3 regions of the Micromonospora noduli genome follow, and region 3 is predicted to be linked to each of the others. Evidence: riboswitches for the same ligand, from Rfam matches in the RefSeq annotation. Region 3 holds a riboswitch; each other region holds the start of a gene.
What was found. A riboswitch is a leader RNA that binds a small molecule or an ion and turns the genes downstream of it on or off. The one in region 3 is predicted to bind S-adenosylmethionine.

Region 1 (6,370 bases), on a different contig from region 3:
CTGTGCAGGTCCACCGGAGGTTCCGCGCCGTAGACAGTGGCGCTCTGCGGCGCGGTCGGCCCCGGCACGGCCGGCGACGCCACCCGGGCCGCCTCCGACGCGTCGTTCAGCGCGTCGCTGGAGGCGCCCTCGTCGGCGCGCGCCGACTCCTGTCGTGACTGGTAGGCGCGGCGAAGCCGCCCGCGTACCCGCTCGAAGCGGCTCAAGCGCACCTCCTGGCAGAAAACCCGGCCCGCCGACGGCGACAGGTCGGACAGCATACGTCCGTTCCCGACACCGTAGGGCGGTTGCGCCACACAATGCCCCGACCACCTCCGGCGTAACCACCGGTCGACCACCGTCGGCCACACGGTAGCGTCTGCGACGTGACCGCCGACAACGATCTCGACGCCGGCCTGCCGATCCGCCTGCTGCACGACCGTGTGCTGGTGCGGATGGAGGGCAGTGAGGGCGAACGCCGCTCCACCGCTGGCATCGTCATTCCGGCGACCGCTGCTGTCGGGAAGCGCCTCGCCTGGGCCACCGCGGTCGGGGTGGGGCCGAACGTCCGCGCCATCGTCTCCGGCGACCGGGTGCTCTTCGACCCGGACGAGCGCTCCGAGGTCGAGCTGCACGGCCGCGGTTACGTGCTGCTGCGGGAGCGGGACGTGCACGCCGTGGCCGCCGAGCGGATCGAGAACGACTCGACCGGCCTCTACCTCTGACGCACCTCCCCCGGCCACCAGGGCCCGTCGCGCACCGTTTGCCCAGGCGCACGACGGGAAGCCATCCGGCGACCGTGGCCCTGGGGAGGGACGATGCCGGTATTCGTGAAGAAGCTGTTGACCTGGGGCAGTGTCGCGTTCCTGATCTACTTCATGGCCTTTCGGCCGGACGGCGCCGCGCAGATGTTCCGGGCGATCGGGGCCGCGCTGATCGCGATGTTCCAGGGCCTCGGTGACTTCCTCACCTCGCTGCTGGCCTGAGCCGCACTGCTGGCCTGCCGTCAGCCGCCAGGCCGTAGCTGTCAGGGGTGCGTCGGCGGCCAGGGCGACGCCGGGCGCAGGCCGGGCCAACCGGGCGGGGCGTACCCCACCGGCGCCGGCGCGGGAGTCAGCACCACCGGGATCGGCACCACCGGCTCGTCCGGCGCGTCCACGGCGCGCTGCGTGCCGTCCGGGAAGCGCAGGTGGTAGCGGCTGCCGTCCCAGACCCCCGCCGGAGCCTGCGGGTCCCGACCCACGAAGAACGACCGGTACGCGGTGATCGCGTCCAGCAGCTCCCGCTCCTCGCGGGCGGTCCGCTCCTGGTCGGCCGGTTTGCGGTCCAGGCCGCGCAGCGCCCCGTCGCGCAGCAGGGCCAGCCGGGTCGCGGCGGACTGGTAACCCCGCATCGCCCGCACCCCGGCGTCGCCGGCCACCCGCCGCGCCCAACTGCGGGCGGCGTGCCGGCGGCCGAGACCGCTCAGGGCGGCCACCTCGGGCGGGCTGAGCCAGCCGGCGCGGACGTAGTCGGGCAGGACCCGCTCGGTGAGCCGCCCCTCCCAGGCGCGCAGCCACAGGGCCAGCCCCACGGTGCCGAAGAAGACCGGCACCATGAGGCCCAGGAAGCCGTACAGCATGATCACGGCCTCGCCGGTGGCCTGGGTCAGCGTGGGCAGCAGGTTCCACGTGCCGTGCAGCATCATCGCCAGCAGCAGGCCGGCGATCGGGGCGAGCACCCGGATGCGCCGGTCGGCCGTCCGGGAGGCGATACCCAGGCCCACACCGGTCATCGAGGTGAAAAGGGGGTGGGCGAACCCGAACAGCAGAATCCGCAGAATGAAGATCGCGATGACCTGCTGGATGCCGGTGGCCGGGCCGTACCGGTCGGCGCCGGACGCGTACCCCAACCCGCCCAGGTAGAGGATGTTCTCCACCATCGCGAAGCCGACCGCGGAGAGCCCGCAGTAGACCAGGCCGTCGGTGATCCCGGACCACTCGCGGCGGCGGAACACCAGCAGCAGGATCGGGCCCAGTGCCTTGGTCAGCTCCTCGATGAACGGCGCCACCAGCACCCCGGTGAGCGCGGACGGCAGGCCCCAGTCGGCGAAGCGGTTGGCCGCGAAGTCGTTGACCGTGAGCGAGGCGGCGGTGGAGACGAACGCCCCCCAGGCGAAGCAGAAGATCAGATACTTCAACGGCTCCGGTTCGTACCGGTCCAGCCAGAGGAAGCAGGCGACCAGCACCGGCACCGGCAGGATGGCGGCGACCACCCCGATCAGCAGGGCCTGCACACCGAGCGACTGGCCGAGCGTGAAGACCATGAAGACCGCGCACGCCGCGATCAACAGCACCACCCCGGCCAGCACCAGGAACCGCCGCCAGCCCAGGCGGCGCAGCGGCATCCGGGGCGTCTCACCCGTGGGCGGGACGGCGGGCGCAGGCGGGGCGGCGGGCGACGGCGGCAGTGGTGAACCGGGCGGGGTGTCGGCCATGCGGTCAGCGTAGCCATCCGCCGCCGGCTGGTTCGGGCGCATCGGCAGCCGCTATGCTGCCGGCAGGTCACGAGTGCCAGCGTTCAGCCCCGGCTTGCTGGCCGGCAACCCTCGTCGAGTTCGCGGTGGGGTGCCCCGGGTGATGACCGGGCCCAGCCCGATCGGTGTGCTGGGCAAGCGCGGACCCCGTCCCGATGTCGCACCCGGGGTCCCTGACCCCGGAGGTTCCGGCGTGTCCGTCACTCTCGTCCCCTCGCTGCCCAGCCTGCCCACCGCGCCGTCGGCGCCGTCCGCGCCGCTCGACGTTCTCGGCGTGCCCGGCGAGATCAACCTGGACTACGCGGCCAGTGCGCCGTGCGCCCGGGCCGCCGCCGACGCGGTGGCCGAGCTGCTGCCCTGGTACGCCAGCGTGCATCGCGGAGCGGGAGCGCTGTCGCGGCGCTGCACCCTCGCGTACGAGCAGGCCCGGCAGACGATCGGCGACTTCTTCGGCGCCCGCGCCGACGATCATGTGATCTTCACCCGCAACACCACTGACGCGCTCAACCTGCTGGCGCGGGCCGTGCCAGCCGGCACGACGGTGGTCACCAACTCCTCCGAACACCATGCCAACCTGCTGCCCTGGCCGCGCGGGTCGGTGCGCCTTCCGGTGCCCAGCGACCCCGACGGGGCGGTACGCGATCTCGCCGCCGCCCTCACCGAGCTGCGCCGGGGCAGCAGCCCGGCGCTGCCGGTGCTGGTCGCGGTGACCGGTGCGAGCAACGTGACCGGTGAGCGGTGGCCGGTCGCCGAACTGGCGCGGGTGGCCCACCGGCACGGTGCCCGGATCGTGCTCGACGCCGCGCAGCTCGCCCCGCACGCCCCGGTCGACCTGCTCGCGCTCGACGTCGACTACCTGGCCGTGTCCGGCCACAAGCTGTACGCGCCGTTCGGCACGGGAGTGCTGATCGGTCGGGCCGACTGGCTGGACGCCGCCCCGCCCTACCTTGCCGGCGGTGGCGCCACCAGCCACGTCGGGCCAGCCACCCACGACGTGACCTGGGCGACCGGCCCGGCCCGGCACGAGGGCGGCACCCCGAACCTGCTCGGGGCGGTCGCGCTGGCGGCGGTGTGCAAGGCGCTCGACGAGGCGGACCGGGGCCTGCTGGCCGCCCACGAGCAGGACCTGCTGGACCGGCTACGGGCCGGCCTCGCCGCCCTGCCGCACGTCGTCGAGCTGCGCACCTTCGGCCCGGACGCGCCCCGGGTCGGCATCGTCTCGTTCGTGGTGGCCGGATGGGACTCCACCGAGGTGGCCACGCGGCTGGCCGCCGAGCACCACATCGGCGTACGGGACGGTTTGTTCTGCGCCCACCCGCTGGCCCGGCGTCTGCTCGGCGAGGCGGCGGCGCGTACCGGCCGGCGGGACCTGCCGCCCACCGCGCTGCGTGTCAGCATCGGGCTGGGCAGCACGGCCGCTCAGGTGGACCGGCTGCTCGCGGCGCTGGCCGAGCTGGGCTGAGGCCCGTCCGGCGGTCGCCCCGCTCAGCCGACGGGCGGGGCGGTGGGTGGCTTCGGTGTCTCGCCGGGCTCCGCGGGCTCACCGACCGGGCGCTCCTGCTCCCCGAAGGCGGTGCGGATCCACCGGTTCGCCTCCTCCTGCTCGATCCCGGAGGCGACCAGCAGGTCGCTCGCGGTGGTGCGGATCTGGGCGATCACCACGCTGCCGGAGAAGCCCACCCCGGCGCCGTACGCCCGGCCGGCCTCGCTGACCGCTCGCAGCGACCGCTCCCGGGCCTTCTCCGGCTCCTCACCGGCGGCGAACTCGTGCTTGAGCAGCCGGACCGACTCGGCGAGGTGGCCGATCGCGTCCGGCATCGGATCGGGCACCGGTTCCTCGTCCTCGACCAGAGTGACGGACCGGCGGATCAGCGTGCCGCTGTTGCGCATCGCCCGGTCGATGGGGTCGGCCGCCTCGGCGTAGTGGGTCAGTTCGTCGCGGCGGTGCCAGCGGGCCGGGGAGAGGGTGGCGGTCTCCTTCGCCCCCTCGATGGCCTCGCCCAGCGTGGCCAACTCCTCCTTGTTGTTGCGCAGCCTCTCCAGTGCGCCCTGGATGGCGGCGCGGTCCCGGTTGCGCAGCCCGTCGGCGGTGGCGTCGAGTTGGGCGGCGAGCAGGTCCAGGGCGGGTCGGGCCGCCCGGTTGATCACTCGGAGCGGGTTCAGTGGCAACAGCACCGCCGTGACCAGCAGTGCGATCCCACCGCCGAGGAAGGCGTCGACGAAGCGCGGGATCTCCAGGTTCTGGGTCGACGGGCTCAGCGTCACGATCAGCACCGCCGTGGCCGCCGCCTGGATGACGATGGCCACACTCGCTCCGGCGAAGATGGTGAGCAGGATCGCCACGGTGACCACCAGGCCGAGCTGCCACGCCCCGGTGCCGAGCAGGTAGATCAGGAGGTCGCCGACGGCCACTCCGACCCCCACCCCGACGATCAACTCCACCGTCCGGCGGAACCGCTGGCCGACCGACGCGGCCAGGGTGCCGACCGCGGAGATCGGCGCGAAGACCGGTTGCGGGTTGCCGAGCAGCTTGTGCGAGATCAGGTACGCGAGCCCGGCAGCCAGCCCGGCCTGCACGGCTAGTCCACCGGCCATCCGTACCCGGTGCAACCGGTCGTGCAGAGTGGCGCGGCTGCGGTGGCGCAGCTGTTCGGTGGCCTCGGCGATCCGCGCGCCGTCGATGTCCACCAACCCGTCGCGCAGCGCGGTACGTCGCACCATCGGAGGTCGCTTGTCCCGGGCCACGGCCATGGGCGCGACTACCCGTGGTGGCCCCGCTGAATCCTCCCTTCCCGCGCGTCGCGGGCGGATGCGGCAGACTCGGGCGGTGGCTGATCTGTTGGACCGGTGGCGGGCGGCGGCCCGAGGTGCCGGCGCGAGCCCCGATCCGGATACCACCCGCGCCGGAGAGCAGGTGATCGCCCGGTGGCGGGAGCCGCACCGGCACTATCACACGCTGGCCCACCTGACGGCGGTGCTCGATGTGGTGGACCAGCACGCCGACCTGGCCACTCGGGCCGACGCGGTCCGGCTGGCGGCCTGGTTCCACGACGCGGTCTACGACCCCCGGGCCGCCGGCGACGCCAACGAACGGGACAGCGCCGCGCTGGCCGAGAGCGTGCTCACCGGGCTCGGGGTGCCGGCGCCCACCGCGACCGAGGTGCGTCGGCTGGTGCTGCTCACCGCCGGGCACACTGTGGCACCGGGCGACCGGGACGGCGCGCTGCTCTGCGACGCGGACCTGGCCGTGCTGGCCGCGCCGCCGGCCAACTACGAACGTTACGCGGCGGCGATCCGCCGGGAGTACGCCCATGTGCCGGAGCCGGCCTTCCGGGCTGGACGGGCTGCCGTGTTGACCGGCCTGCTGGCGCTGCCCGCGCTGTTCCGGTCGCCACCGCTGGCGAGCCGGTGGGAAGAGCCCGCCCGGGACAATGTGCGCCGCGAGCTGGCCGCCCTCACCGGGGAGCCGGAGAACGCGGGTTGACCAGGTGCTTCGGCCGACGCAGGTCGGCGGCGCGGAGCAACCGGACCAGCTCCCGGCTCGGCACCACCTGGGCACCGAGCCACACCGCCGCCGCGAACCGGTCGGCCGGAATGTCGTAGTGGTCCCGGTCGAAGCCGCGCCGGGGCGCGCCGAGCGTCTCGGCGAAGGCGTGCAGCTCGGCGTACGAGACGTCGCTGATCAGGTGCGACCAGAGCCGACCGCGCCACGGCCAGGCCGGCCGGTCCAGGTAGAGCATGGTGCCCAAGTTATCCCGCCCAGTCGATCATGTTGATGATCGCCGGTCGGCGACCTAGCCTCGGCTGCATGGCCCCCACCGCGCTCCTCGACGACCTGCGCGCCGCGCTCGGTGACGACGCCGTGCTCACCGACCC
Region 2 (6,370 bases), on a different contig from region 3:
CTCGGCGAGGCCGGACGGCGAGGCGAACCGGTGCCCCCGGATGTAGACCGCGCTGTCCACCAGGCCGCCGTGGGACGCGGCGGGCGACTCCGCAGACGGCGCCACACCGACCCTCGTCTCGTACTCGTCGAGTTGGCGGCCGAAGCCACCACCCGGGCGGAAGCGACGGCCGCCGACCATGCCCTGTCCCCTCCCCCGGTGCCGTCCCATCCAGCCCGGGGCGCTGCTTCCCCCCTGTCCTGGGCCCTGAAACCCGCCGTGGCGTCGGCTGGGTTCCGCGCACCGGCGGACGGGGGCGGCCCGTCGGGCGGATACTCACGGTGACCGTGGGCGGGATGACGGGGGACGCGCCGGTGACTGTCGACAGACGCGGCGGCCGGTTGCGGGGGTGGCTGCTCGACGCCGGCTCGGACCAGGCCGTGCAGCACCCGGGGCCGCACGGGCGCCCGCCGGAGCACCGGCACCACCCGTGGTGGAAGGTGATGTGCCTGACCGGGGTCGACTACTTCTCCACGTTGGGTTACCAGCCGGGCATCGCGGCGCTGGCCGCCGGGGCGCTCTCACCGGTGGCGACCCTGGTGCTGGTGCTGGTGACCCTGCTGGGGGCGCTGCCGGTCTACCGGCGGGTGGCGGTGGAGAGCCCGCACGGTGAGGGCTCCATCGCGATGCTGGTACGCCTGCTGAGCTACTGGCCGGGCAAGTTGCTGGTGCTGGTGCTGCTCGGTTTCGCGGCCACCGACTTCATCATCACCATCACCCTCTCGGCCGCCGACGCGACGGCGCACATCGACGAGAACCCGTTCTGGCCGAGCGGGCTCAAGGGTCACGAGGTGCTGGTCACGCTGCTGCTGGTGTCGCTGCTGGGCGCGGTGTTCCTCAAGGGATTCACCGAGGCCATCGGGATCGCCGTCGTCCTCGTCGCGGTCTACCTGACGCTGAACGCGGTGGTGGTGGCCGACGCGCTGTGGCGGGTGGCGACGCACCCGAGCGCGGTCGGCGACTGGACCACCATGCTGACCACCGGGCACGGCGATCCGTGGCTGGTGGTCGGGCTGTCGCTGTTGGTCTTTCCGAAGCTGGCGTTGGGCCTGTCCGGCTTCGAGACCGGGGTGGCGGTCATGCCGAGCGTACGGGGTGACCCGCAGGACTCGGAGGCACGACCGCTGGGCCGGATCCGTGGCGCCCGCCGGCTGCTCACCACCGCAGCGGTGATCATGAGCGTCTTCCTGATCACCAGCAGCGTGACGACCACCGTGCTCATTCCGCCGGAGGCCTTCCAGCCGGGCGGGCCGGCGAACGGGCGCGCGCTGGCCTACCTGGCACACGCCCACCTCGGCGAGGTGTTCGGCACCGTCTACGACCTGTCCACCATCGGAATCCTCTGGTTCGCCGGGGCATCGGCGATGGCTGGTCTGCTCAACCTCGTGCCGCGCTACCTGCCCCGCTACGGCATGGCGCCGACCTGGGCCCGAGCCGTCCGGCCGCTGGTGCTGGTCTTCACCGCCGTGGCGTTCCTGATCACGATCGTTTTCGAGGCCAGCGTGGACGCGCAGGGTGGCGCGTACGCCACCGGGGTCCTGGTGTTGATCACCTCGGCCGCGACGGCGGTGACGCTCGCGGCGCAGCGGCAGCGTCAGCGCGGTCGCACCATCGCGTTCGGAGTCGTCGCGGTGATCTTCGTCTACACCACAGTGGCGAACGTGGTGGAGCGCCCGAGCGGCGTCAAGATCGCGGCCTGTTTCATCGGCGGGATCATCCTGGTGTCGGTGCTGTCCCGGCTGATCCGGGCCTACGAGCTGCGCGTCGACCATGTCGAACTGGACCACGCCGCGGCCCGGATGATCGACGAACGCGCCGGACGACGGATCCGCCTCATCGCACACGAACCCGACCGGCGCGACGAGGCGGAGTACCGCGCCAAGCTGGCCCAGACCATGGCGGACAACGACTTTCCCGACGACGGCGACGTCATCTTCGTCGAGGTCACTGTCACCGACCCCTCCGACTTCGAGACGGAGCTGCTGGTCCGGGGCAGCGTGGCCGACGACCGCTTCCCGGTGCTCAGCCTGGCCAGCTCGTCGGTGCCCACCGCGCTCGCCGCTCTGTTGCTGGAGATCCGCGACCGCAGCCGTCGGCGCCCCCACATCTACTTCGAGTGGTCCGAGGGCGGCCCAACCCGCAACTTCCTGCGCTACCTGGCGTTCGGACAGGGCGCCATCGCCTCGGTGACCCGGGAGATCCTGCGCCGCCAGGAGCCCGACCCGCACCGTCGACCGCACGTGCACGCCGGCTGACCTGCGAGTCGACGGTCCGTCGCGCACAGTGAGCGTGGTCATAACGACTGGACGATCCACCCGTTCCTGCTGCTAGCCTCGGCGCAGGTCATGAGCGCCAGCGCGAAGCCCCGGCTCGCTGGCCGGCAACCCTCCTCCGCGGTGGGGTGCCCCGGGTGAAGACCAGGCACCGGCAGGACGTCGGTGCAAGCGTGGCCTGGCACCCAGGTCAGCACAGACCCGGGAGAACCATGCGCATCCTCAGCACCACCCCACCGACCGACGTCGCGGACTCCCGCACCGGTCGACCCTCGCCCGCACTGATCCGGCGACGGCACGTGGACATGATGCGAATGTGCAGCGCCGCCTGTCGTCGCGGCACCGCGCTCTAGCACCCCCTTCCCGAGCTCCTTTCCCACCGGTACGCCCATCGGGCGCACCGTCGGTGGCGCACGTCCGTGCGCGCCGAGACACCACCCTTCGGAGACACCCGTGCGATTCCTTCCTGCCCTGACCCGCGCCGCCGCCCTGGGCGCGGCCACGATCCTGGCCGCCACCGCCCTCACCGCCTGCGGCGACGACAGCTCGTCCGACGCCACCGCCAACCCGTACGGCCTGGCCCAGTCGGGCGTACTGCGCGCCGGAACGCTGACCGACGCCCCGCCGAACGTGTACCTCAAGGACGGCAAGTTCACCGGCTTCGACAACGACCTGCTGACCGCCGTGGCCGGCAAGCTCGGTCTCACTGTCGAGTTCGTCGGCACCGACTTCTCCGCGCTGCTCAGCCAGGTCAACAACCGCAAGTTCGACGTGGGCAGTTCCTCGATCACCATCACCGAGGCCCGCAGGAAGACCGTCGACTTCGGCAACGGGTACGACTTCGGCTACTTCGGCCTGGACGTCCCGGCCGGCTCGCCGATCACCGGCTTCGACCAGCTCGCCGGCAAGCGGGTCGTGGTGGTGCAGGGCACCGTCCAGGACGACTACGCCACCGGCAAGCAGCTCAACCCGGTGCGGGTGCCCGACTACAACGGCGCGATCAACCAGCTCAAGGCGGGAACCGCCGACGCCTGGATCGCCCCGGCGGAGATCGGCGAGAAGTCGGCCACCGACAGCAACGGCAAGATCACCGTGGCGGCCAAGCAGCTCAGCCCGGCACCTACCGCGTACGCCGTGGCCAAGGGGAACGACAAGCTGCGCGAGGCGCTGAACAAGGGCCTCGACGAGGTCATCGCCGATGGCACCTGGAGCCGGTTGCAGGCGCAGTACTACCCGGGCCGGCCGATCCCGGCGGACTTCACGCCGGGCAGCGGCACTGTGAAGGCCCCGTCCGCGTCGACCGCGCCGTCGGCGTCCGCTACGGCCGTGCCGTCGGCGTCCGCGTCGATCGCGTCCTGAGCCGGTGACGAGCGAGCGGGGCGGGAGGAGGAGCCACCGATGGATCCGTTGAGCACCCTGTGGGAGACCTTCTTCGACTGGGACGCGATGCGCGAGGCGCTGCCCGAGATGCTGACCGTCGGGTTGCCCAACACGCTCATCCTGGCGGTCTCCGCCGCCCTGCTCGGCTCGGTGCTGGGCCTGCTGCTGGCCGTCGCCGGGATTTCCCGCAGCCGCTGGCTGCGCTGGCCGGCGCGGATCTACACCGACGTGTTCCGGGGGCTGCCGGCCGCGGCGACGATCCTGCTGATCGGCGTCGGGCTGGCCCCGCTGGGCATGCAGGTCTGGGGGCCGGATCCCTACCCGTTGGGCATCCTGGCGCTGTCGCTCATCGCCGCCGCGTACATCGGAGAGATCTTCCGCTCGGGCATCCAGTCGGTGGAGGCCGCCCAGTTGGAGGGCGCCCGGGCGCTCGGCTTCTCCTGGGCCGACGCGATGCGGCTGGTGATCATTCCGCAGGGCATCCGGCGGGTGCTGCCGGCCTGGGTGAACCAGCTCATCGCACTGATCAAGGACTCCAGCCTGGTCTACTTCCTCGGCCTGGTGGCCAGCCAGCGGGAGCTGTTCCGGATCGGGCAGGACTACGCGGCCACCACCGGCAACGAGTCGGCGCTGCTGCTGGCGGGGCTCTGCTACCTGGCGTTGACGGTCCCGCTGACGCACGTCGTGAACTGGATCGACCGGCGGCTGCGCAACGGCCGGCCGGCCACCGCGTCGACCGAAGAGGACGACGACATCGCGTCGTACGCCGCGACGGAAGGAGATCGGCGATGACCACCGCCACGACGACCTCGGTCAGCCTCGACGTACGCGACGTGCACCTCGCCTTCGGACCGAACCGGGTGCTGCGCGGCGTCGACCTCTCGGTGCCGCGAGGCGCGACGGCCTGCGTCATCGGGCCGTCCGGGTCGGGCAAGTCCACGCTGCTGCGCACCATCAACCGGCTGATCGAACCGGACCGGGGCGACGTGCTGCTGGACGGGCGCAGCGTGCTGGGCGACGACCCGGACGCGCTGCGGCAGCGGGTGGGCATGGTGTTCCAGCAGTTCAACCTCTTTCCGCACATGAGCGTGCTGCGCAACGTCACGCTGGCGCTGCGGCGGCTGCGCAAGCTCGGTGCGGACGAGGCGGAGACCGTCGCCCGGGCCCAGTTGGAGCTGGTGGGGCTGGCCGGCAAGGCGAACTCCCGGCCGGCGCAGCTCTCCGGTGGTCAACAGCAGCGGGTGGCGATCGCCCGCGCGCTGGCGCTGCGGCCCGAGGTGATGCTCTTCGACGAGGCCACCTCGGCGCTCGACCCGGAGTTGGTCAAGGGCGTCCTCGGGGTGATGGCCGACCTGTCCGCCGCCGGCATGACCATGGTGGTGGTGACCCACGAGATGGGCTTCGCCCGGCAGGTCGCCGACACCGTCGCCTTCATGGACCGGGGCGTGGTGCTGGAGGCCGGCCCACCCGAGGCGATCTTCGAGCGGGCCGAGCATCCGCGGCTTCGCCGTTTCCTCGACCAGGTGCTCTGAGCCGCGCGGCCCGACGGGTTGCCGACGGTCACTCGTTGGGCCCGCGCCCCAGCAGCCGGATCTCCTCGTTGTCCAGCGCGGACTGAAGTTCCTGGAGCACCAGATCGTCGATCTCCCGGTTGTCGCGCAGCCGGGTGACCTCCCGCCTCTTGTGGGCGAGAACGCCGAGGCGCAGTCGGCGTTCCAGGCGGCGCTCCTCGGCGGTGTTCCCACCGCTCTCGTCGAGGTCCTCCAGATGCCGCCGGTACTCGGCTTCCAGCCGACGCACCGATTCATTCTGGGCACCGATCTCCGCGGCGACCTGGGGAAGAGCGGCCAGGCCCACCTCGGTGGCCCGCCGCCGGGCGTTGCGGGCCTCGTCGACGCGTTCCGGGTCGCCGCTCAGCCCGGCCCAGCGCACGACCAACGGCAGGGTGGTGCCCTGAAGCAGCATGATCAGCACGATCACCAGCGCGGTGACGAAGATGATCAGATCCCGTTCGACCACCGGTTGACCGTCGACCATCACCGTCGGGACGGCCAGGGCGGCGGCCAGCGAGACCGCGCCCCGGAAACCGGACCAGCCCGCGACGGTCCCCACCCGCCAGGCGGACGGCCCCTGGCTCGGGTCCATTATCCGCCGGCGCCGCAGCCGCGCCGACTGCGCGGTCAGGTAGACGAAGAGCAGGCGGGTGCCGATCACGACCAGGGTGACCACCAGCACGATCAGCAGCGCCCGCTCGGGCGAGGTGCTGGTGATGCTCCGCACCGAGCGGGGAATCTGCGTGCCGAGCAGGACGAACAACCCGCCGTTGATCAGAAACGTGGAGAGGTCCCAGAACGCGTACGCCAGCACCCGGGACCGGGCGCGGATCACCCGTGGGCCGGCGTAGGCCAGCACCAGGCCGGCGACCACCACCGCCAGCACACCGCTGGCGTGCACCGCGTCGGCGAGCAGGAAGGCGCCGAACGGGGTCAGCACGCTGAGCGCGCCCTCGCGCAGCGGATCGTCGAGCCGCTTGCGGATCAGCACCACGGCGGCCCCCACCAGCAGACCGGCGACCACGCCCCCGACGCTGGCGCCGACGAACTCCTCACCGATGCCCAGCACGCCCGGCCTGGCGCTGTGGCTGAGCAGACCCACTGCCACCGCGAAGACCACCAGCG
Region 3 (6,370 bases):
CCGCGTTGGCCAGCTCGAAGATGTGCTTGTGCAGCCGGTCGAGGATCTCCAGGCAGACGCCCACCCGGGCCTGCGGGCCGGCGTCGCGCCATGCCGGCAGCGCGGCGGAGGCGGCGCTCACCAGCTCACCGGGGCCGGCGTGCGGGTAACGCACCGCCAACTCCACGCCGAAAGGGCTCGTCTCGGTGGCGACCCGAACGCCGGAGCCGGGCTGGTCGAGCGGGAAGTCACCGCCGAGGTACGCCTCGAAGGCGGCCTTACCGTCGGCGGCGGCGGTCTCGCCGTACACCCGGGGGCTGGGGGATTCGGGATAGGCGGACCAGTAGCCCCGCTCCGTGATCGCGGTCAGCGCACGGTTGAGGGTGTCGGCGTGCCTGTCGTACAGGGGATGCGGGGTCTCCGTCATGCCCGCCATCATGCCTGAGTCCGGTCCGCGAGCAGTAGCGCGAATGCCCGACAGCGGCTCATGCCGCAGTCGAGTTCCCGAGCAGAAGCGCCAATGGCCGACGGCACGGGGTTGCTCGCGGCGGCAGCGGGTAACCGCAGGCCTCCGGCCAGGGCTCAGAGGGTGAGCTGCCAGTCGGTCCAGGAGTCCACCGGGCGGAAGCCGAGCTGTTCGTTGATCGCCACCATGTAGCTGTTGCTGGCGGCGTTGATGGTGTCGATGCTCCGCACCGCCGGCTCGTGGGTGAGCAGGTGGTGCAGGTTCTCCGCCTTGGCGATGAGGCCGAGCCGGTGTCCACGGTGTGCGGGGTCGACGATGGTGATCTGCTGGAACGCGTGCCAGTCGGCGGAGGCGCCAACCTCCAGCAGCGTCCAGGCGACCAGCCGGCCGGACGCCTCGTGTCGCATCCCGAGGTGGTACCGCCGGCGGCCCTTGGCCTCCAGGGCCCGATCGGTGCCGCGGATGCGCTCGGCGTCCACCTGCTCCGGCTCCCACTGCATGTCACCAAGGGGCGCGTCCATCATCAGCCGGCCGTCAAGGTAGGCGATGTCCGTCAGATACTCCTCCGGGGTGGCGCCCTGCCAGCACACCGATCGGTACCCCTCGGAACGGGGCTGGGCCTCGACGAGTGCCGCGCGGAGCGCGACCCGGTCGATCTCGGCGATCTCCAGCCGGCGACGCACCTCGACCAACGCGGCCTGGGCTCCGGTCGACGCGGCGAACGCAGCGCCCGCCACGTTCCGGGCCGGCCCGTCGGGCAACGCGGAGACGGTCAGCCCGACGACCCGCTTGCGGCCGTGCTCGCGCAGCAGCCGTACGCCGTACTCGTGCAGTGCCCGACCGACGCCCCGGCGCCGCAGCTCCGGACGCACCTTCAGCTCGACGGTGGCGTTGTCGGTGTTGTCGAGCTGCGGCAGGTCCAGTTGCAGGAAGCCGGCCGGGACACCGTCCAGTCGGGCCAGTGCCCAGAGCGTCCGGGTGCCGGGCAACGGCGTGTGGAACAGCGCGTCGAAGCGGCGCCGGCAGAAGGGCGGTAGGTCCGGCAGATCGGCGTCGTTGACCGCCACCCCGATCCGGTACGCCTCGTCGACGGAAGTCCGGTCGGCGCCGTCGAACGACGCGATGGTGATGCTCATGCCGGTGAGCCTGCACCGTACAAAAGCGATCGGGCCAGCGAATTACTCGCTGGCCCGATCGAACGTGGTCGGGAGGGACACTCGCACAACGCCTCCGGCGTTGGGTCGCAAGAACTTCAAAAGTCTTCGGCGAAATGCCCTCCCGCACGGAGCATCTTGCGCCGTCCGGTTCCTGTCGTCAAGTCCGTAGCGGCGGGTTTTCCACACTCACAGCGAAAACCCAGTTACCGACTGATCGACTCGGCCCCGGTCCGAGCGAGCCCGTCAGCCGAGGAGGCCGGCGTCGCGGGCGGCGCGCAGCGAGGGCTTGATGTGGTGGGTCGGCCCGACCTGGCCGGCCACCGCGTCGATGGTCTTCAGACCCTCGCCGGTGTTGAAAACGACGGTCTCGGCCGTCGGGTCGAGCCGACCGGACTCGACCAGCTTGCGCAGCACGGCCACGGTGACCCCACCCGCGGTTTCGGCGAAGACCCCGGTGGTACGGGCCAGATCGCGAATGCCAGCGCGGATCTCGTCGTCGTCGGCGTACTCCATCCAGCCGCCGGTGCGGCGGACCGCCTCCAGGGCGTAGAGGCCGGCCGCCGGGTCGCCGATGTTGAGCGACTTGGCGATGCCGGTGGGCTTGACCGGAACGATCGTGTCGGTCTCGGCGTGCAGGGCGACGGCGATCGGGTTGCAGCCGGCGGACTGCGCGCCGAAGACCTTCCAGCCGTCGGCGGGCGCCTCGACCAGGCCGATCTCCACCAGCTCGGAGAACGCTTTGTCAATCTTGGTGAGCAGCTCGCCGCTGGCCATCGGGATGACCACCTGCGCCGGAATCCGCCAGCCGAGCTGCTCGGCCACCTCGTAGCCGAGGGTCTTGGAGCCCTCCGCGTAGTACGGCCGGACGTTCACGTTGACGAACGCGGTGTCCTCGAATTCGTCGGTCTCCACCAGCTCGCCGCAGAGCCGGTTGACATCGTCGTACGAGCCGTCGATGGCGACCAGTTCGCCGCCGTAGACGGCGGTGGTGATGACCTTGCCCTGCTCCAGGTCGCTGGGGATGAAGACCACCGAGGGCACCCCGGCGCGGGCGGCGTGGGCGGCCACCGAGTTGGCCAGGTTGCCGGTCGACGCGCAGGCGAACCGGCTGAAGCCGAGCGCCTTGGCGGCGGTGAGCGCTACCGAGACGACCCGGTCCTTGAACGAGTGGGTGGGGTTGGCGCTGTCGTCCTTGACCCAGAGCGGCGCGGTGATGCCCAGCTCGGCGGCGAGGTGCGGGGCCGCCACCAGTGGGGTCAGCCCCGGGTCGAGGGTGACCCGGCTGGCCGGGTCCTGACCGGCGGGGAGCAGGGCGGCGTACCGCCAGATGTTGTTCGGGCCGGCCTCGATCTGCTCGCGGGTGACGGTGGCCAGCGCGGCGGCGTCGTAGTCGACTTCCAGCGGGCCGAAACACTCGTAACAGGCGTGCTGGGCGGCGAGCGGGTAGCGGGCCGAACAGGCACGGCAGACCAGGGCGCGGGCGGGGCTGGCAGAGGTGTCGATGCCGGAGGCGACGAGCGTCGACGTCATGTCGAGAGTCCTCTCATCTTTCCCCGCATCGCACGGTGCGGCGGGGACGGAATTGGCACCTGCCCCGCGGATCGCTCAGCGGTGAGCGCGCAGGGTGGTTGCCGGGGCGTCGTCGGGCCGTATCCCTCAGCCCCTCTGGATGAGGTATTCAGTTGTGCCGTCGAGTCTAGGACAACGCTGTCGGTCGTTGCTACCGCAGATCCCAGCTACTGGGTCAGCGGGCGCTCACCGCCACCGGGTCGGTCACCGCGATCGGATCCGTCACCGCGCTCGGCCGGGGCGGTGCGGCGGACCGGGGCCGGGCGGCGAGGTTCGCGGCGATCAGGGCGGCGATCGTGATGGCGGCCCCGACCAGTTCGACGGGCTCCGGGCGGTAGCCGCGGGCGATCTGCACCGCGAAGGTGGTCACCGGGACCAGGTTCATGAACAGCGCGGCGTTGGCGGCACCGAGTCGCTGCACGCCGGTGTTCCAGGCCAGAACCGCGATCACGGCACCCACCAGCACGGCGTACGCCAGTTGCGGGGCGACCGCCACGAGGTCGGCGGCGGCCGGCGCGTGCTGCCAGCCGACGGCGTCGGCGCCGATGCTCAGGACGAGCATCGCGGCCGTGCCGGCGAGCGCGGTCAGGGTGGTGAAGCGCAGCGGCGACCACTCGCCGAACCGGCTGGCGCCGTGGGTGTAGATGCCCCAGCCCAGCACCGCGCCGATCATCATGAGCCCGCCGAGGCCGAACTGGCCGAGCCCGGCCAGGCTGCCCCGCGTGATCACCAGACCGACGCCGAGGAGCGCCACCAGGGAGAGGGCCAGCAGCAGCGGCTTCGTGCGTACGCCGTCGCGGGCCCAGCGGACCAGCTGGGTGATCACCGGAGTGGTGGCCACGAAGAGGGAGATCTGCTGCGGGGCGGCGTGTTCGAGCGCCAGGTTGGTGAGCAGGTTGAAGCCGGCGAAGCCGACCACTCCGAGCACCACCACCTCCAGTGCCCGGCCACCGTGCCGGAGCGCTCCGGCACCCTCGCGGAGCAGCAGGATGGCGACCAGGACGACGGCGGCCAGCAGGTAGCGCGCGGTGGTCAGGTTGAGCGGGTCGACCCGGTCGAGCGCGCTGGCCAGGATCGGGAACATCACGCCCCAGCCGAGCACGGCGACCAGTGGGTACGCGGTGGCGCGGGATCGCATCGGCAACTCCAATGTTCGAGTATCGTCGAACCAACGACACCGACCATAGGGCGTCGTTCGATAGTTGTCGAACAAGGGTTACACTGGTCACATGGAGCCGCACGAGCCCGACCTGACCGCCGTACCGGTCACCAGCGTGCTGGCCGCACTCGCCGACGACGTGCGGCTACAGATCGTCCGGGCGCTCGCCGAGGGCGGCGAGTCCGCCTGCGGCAGTTTCGACTTCGGCGTCTCCAAGGCGACCCGTAGCCACCACCTCAAGGTGCTGCGCGAGGCGGGGCTGACCCGGACCCGGGCCGCCGGCACCAGCCGACTGGTCCGGCTCCGCCGGGACGAGCTGGACAAGCTCTACCCCGGCCTGCTGGACGCGGTCCTCACCCAGCGCCCGCCGGCCTGACCCCGCCTCACCCCCGCTCCACGGCCGCAGTCCGCGTGGCGGCACCAGCCGGTCTGCCGGCGGCACGTCATCCTCGGCTGGGACCTGCCACCGACGCTCGCTTTGGAGCTGAATCGTCTACGACATCAGCGAAGAGGTAACGCCGCGACCGGGAGTGGCGACCGGGAGTGGGCCCGGGCGCATCGGCCGGCCCTGACCGGACGCGCCGCCGAAGCCGCCTCGTCGAGGCTTCGACGGCGCGTGGTTCGGGTGTGGTCAGACGGACACCGCGTCGGGCTCGGCCGCCGAAGCCGATGCCGATGGAGTGTCGGTGCGACGCCGGGCGCGCAGCGTGTCGAGTGCCCAGGCACCCGGGCCGAGAGCCGCGACCAGCAGGAACGCCCAGCAGAAGAGCGCCGCCCGCTCGCCTCCGTTGTGCAGCGGCAGCAGAGCATTCGGCTGGTGCACCACGAAGTAGGCGTACGCCATCGAGCCGGAGGCGAGCAGCGCGGCGGGTCGGGCGAAGAGCCCGACCAGCACCAGTACGCCGCAGACCAGTTGGATCAGGGCGGCCCACCAGCCCGGCCAGGTGCCGAGGGGTACCGCCTTGCCGGTCATCGGGTTGCCGCCGAACAACCCGAATACCGAGGACAGGCCGTGCAACGTGAACAGCAGGCCGATCACGATGCGGAACAGGGACAGGGTCGGCCCGCCGAGCCGAGAGACGTTCATGGCACCTCCATCGAGGAGTATGAATTGGTCTCGTCGATCCTGAGGCATGCATGCATCGAAAGTCATAAGTTCCTTGCTGGTGGGATAATCCCTCGTGAAAACGGTGTGAACGAGGACGCCCGCGCCCTCCCCCGGTGATGTCGCAAACGATTCAGCTCGAAAGGCGCACCAGGAGACGTCCCCCCACCAGCTCGCGTGGCAGCGCAGGAAGAGCCGGCGAGGCCGGGGCCGGGCGTCGACGTGCTGCGCAAGTGGGCGAGGATCAACGGATGATCTCCCGCGACACCGCAGCACTGCGACGCATCACCGCGACGGTCGCGATGACTTCCGTGCTCGGCGGCTGCACTCTCGACCATCGCGGCCAGTCCGGAGATCCGAGCCAGCCACCCCCCGGTTCGAGGGCGCAAGCAGGCCCGACCGCCAGCACCGAGACGCCGGACGAGTGCCCGACGAGCGGCGTTCGGATCCGGTCGACCGGCGGGGACGCCGCGATGGGTCTGCGCGCCCTCGGCCTGGAGCTGGTCAACTGCGGCGAGCACCCCTACCAGCTCAACGGGTACCCGGTGCTGCACGTGTTCGACGAAGCGCGCGAGCCGATCATGCTGCGGGTGGTCAACGGCGCCAAGGAGATCACCTCAGGCTTCGACCAGCCACCCCGGCAGGTCATCCTCGCCGCCGGGGAGCGGGCCACCGCAGTGGTGCTCTGGCGCAACCTGGTCACCGACTCGACAGTGGTGGCCACCAACGGCGAGTTCCTGACGGTGGCACCCGCCGCCGGGCAGCCGGCCGACGAGGTCGACCCGGACGGGCCGATCGATCTCGGCAACACCGGCCGGATCGGCGTCAGCGCCTGGAAGAAGGCCGACCCGTCCACGCCGGTGCCGACCCGGCCGGCCCCACCGCCGGCGCCGAGCGCGGTGCCGTCGTCGGTGAGCCCGCCCGACAGCCGGCTG

Region 1: it holds a riboswitch for S-adenosylmethionine, as region 3 does, so the genes downstream of both, MED15_RS23880 (aminotransferase class V-fold PLP-dependent enzyme) here and thrC (threonine synthase) in region 3, are expected to answer to the same signal.
Region 2: it holds a riboswitch for S-adenosylmethionine, as region 3 does, so the genes downstream of both, MED15_RS25635 (ABC transporter substrate-binding protein) here and thrC (threonine synthase) in region 3, are expected to answer to the same signal.

Annotation. Positions count from the first base shown of each region.
Region 1 is NZ_PYAC01000024.1:9,418-15,787, forward strand. Features, by position in the region: gene MED15_RS23865 (AI-2E family transporter) at 1-260, opposite strand, end outside; gene MED15_RS23870 (GroES family chaperonin) at 366-704, shown strand; gene MED15_RS33610 (hypothetical protein) at 798-965, shown strand; gene MED15_RS23875 (PrsW family intramembrane metalloprotease) at 1,007-2,497, opposite strand; SAM riboswitch class IV at 2,521-2,641, shown strand; gene MED15_RS23880 (aminotransferase class V-fold PLP-dependent enzyme) at 2,688-3,956, shown strand; gene MED15_RS23885 (FUSC family protein) at 3,980-5,215, opposite strand; gene MED15_RS23890 (HD domain-containing protein) at 5,322-5,978, shown strand; gene MED15_RS23895 (DUF4031 domain-containing protein) at 5,950-6,234, opposite strand; gene MED15_RS23900 (FAD-binding oxidoreductase) at 6,303-6,370, shown strand, end outside.
Region 2 is NZ_PYAC01000033.1:219,774-226,143, forward strand. Features, by position in the region: gene corA (magnesium/cobalt transporter CorA) at 1-180, opposite strand, end outside; gene MED15_RS25630 (amino acid transporter) at 336-2,294, shown strand; SAM riboswitch class IV at 2,381-2,492, shown strand; gene MED15_RS25635 (ABC transporter substrate-binding protein) at 2,766-3,671, shown strand; gene MED15_RS25640 (amino acid ABC transporter permease) at 3,711-4,484, shown strand; gene MED15_RS25645 (amino acid ABC transporter ATP-binding protein) at 4,481-5,224, shown strand; gene MED15_RS25650 (Na+/H+ antiporter) at 5,253-6,370, opposite strand, start outside.
Region 3 is NZ_PYAC01000002.1:279,870-286,239, reverse strand. Features, by position in the region: gene paaN (phenylacetic acid degradation protein PaaN) at 1-406, opposite strand, end outside; gene MED15_RS06910 (GNAT family N-acetyltransferase) at 562-1,581, opposite strand; gene thrC (threonine synthase) at 1,846-3,132, opposite strand; SAM riboswitch class I at 3,143-3,278, opposite strand; gene MED15_RS06900 (DMT family transporter) at 3,347-4,309, opposite strand; gene MED15_RS06895 (ArsR/SmtB family transcription factor) at 4,401-4,706, shown strand; gene MED15_RS06890 (DoxX family protein) at 4,962-5,417, opposite strand; gene MED15_RS06885 (DUF4232 domain-containing protein) at 5,687-6,370, shown strand, end outside.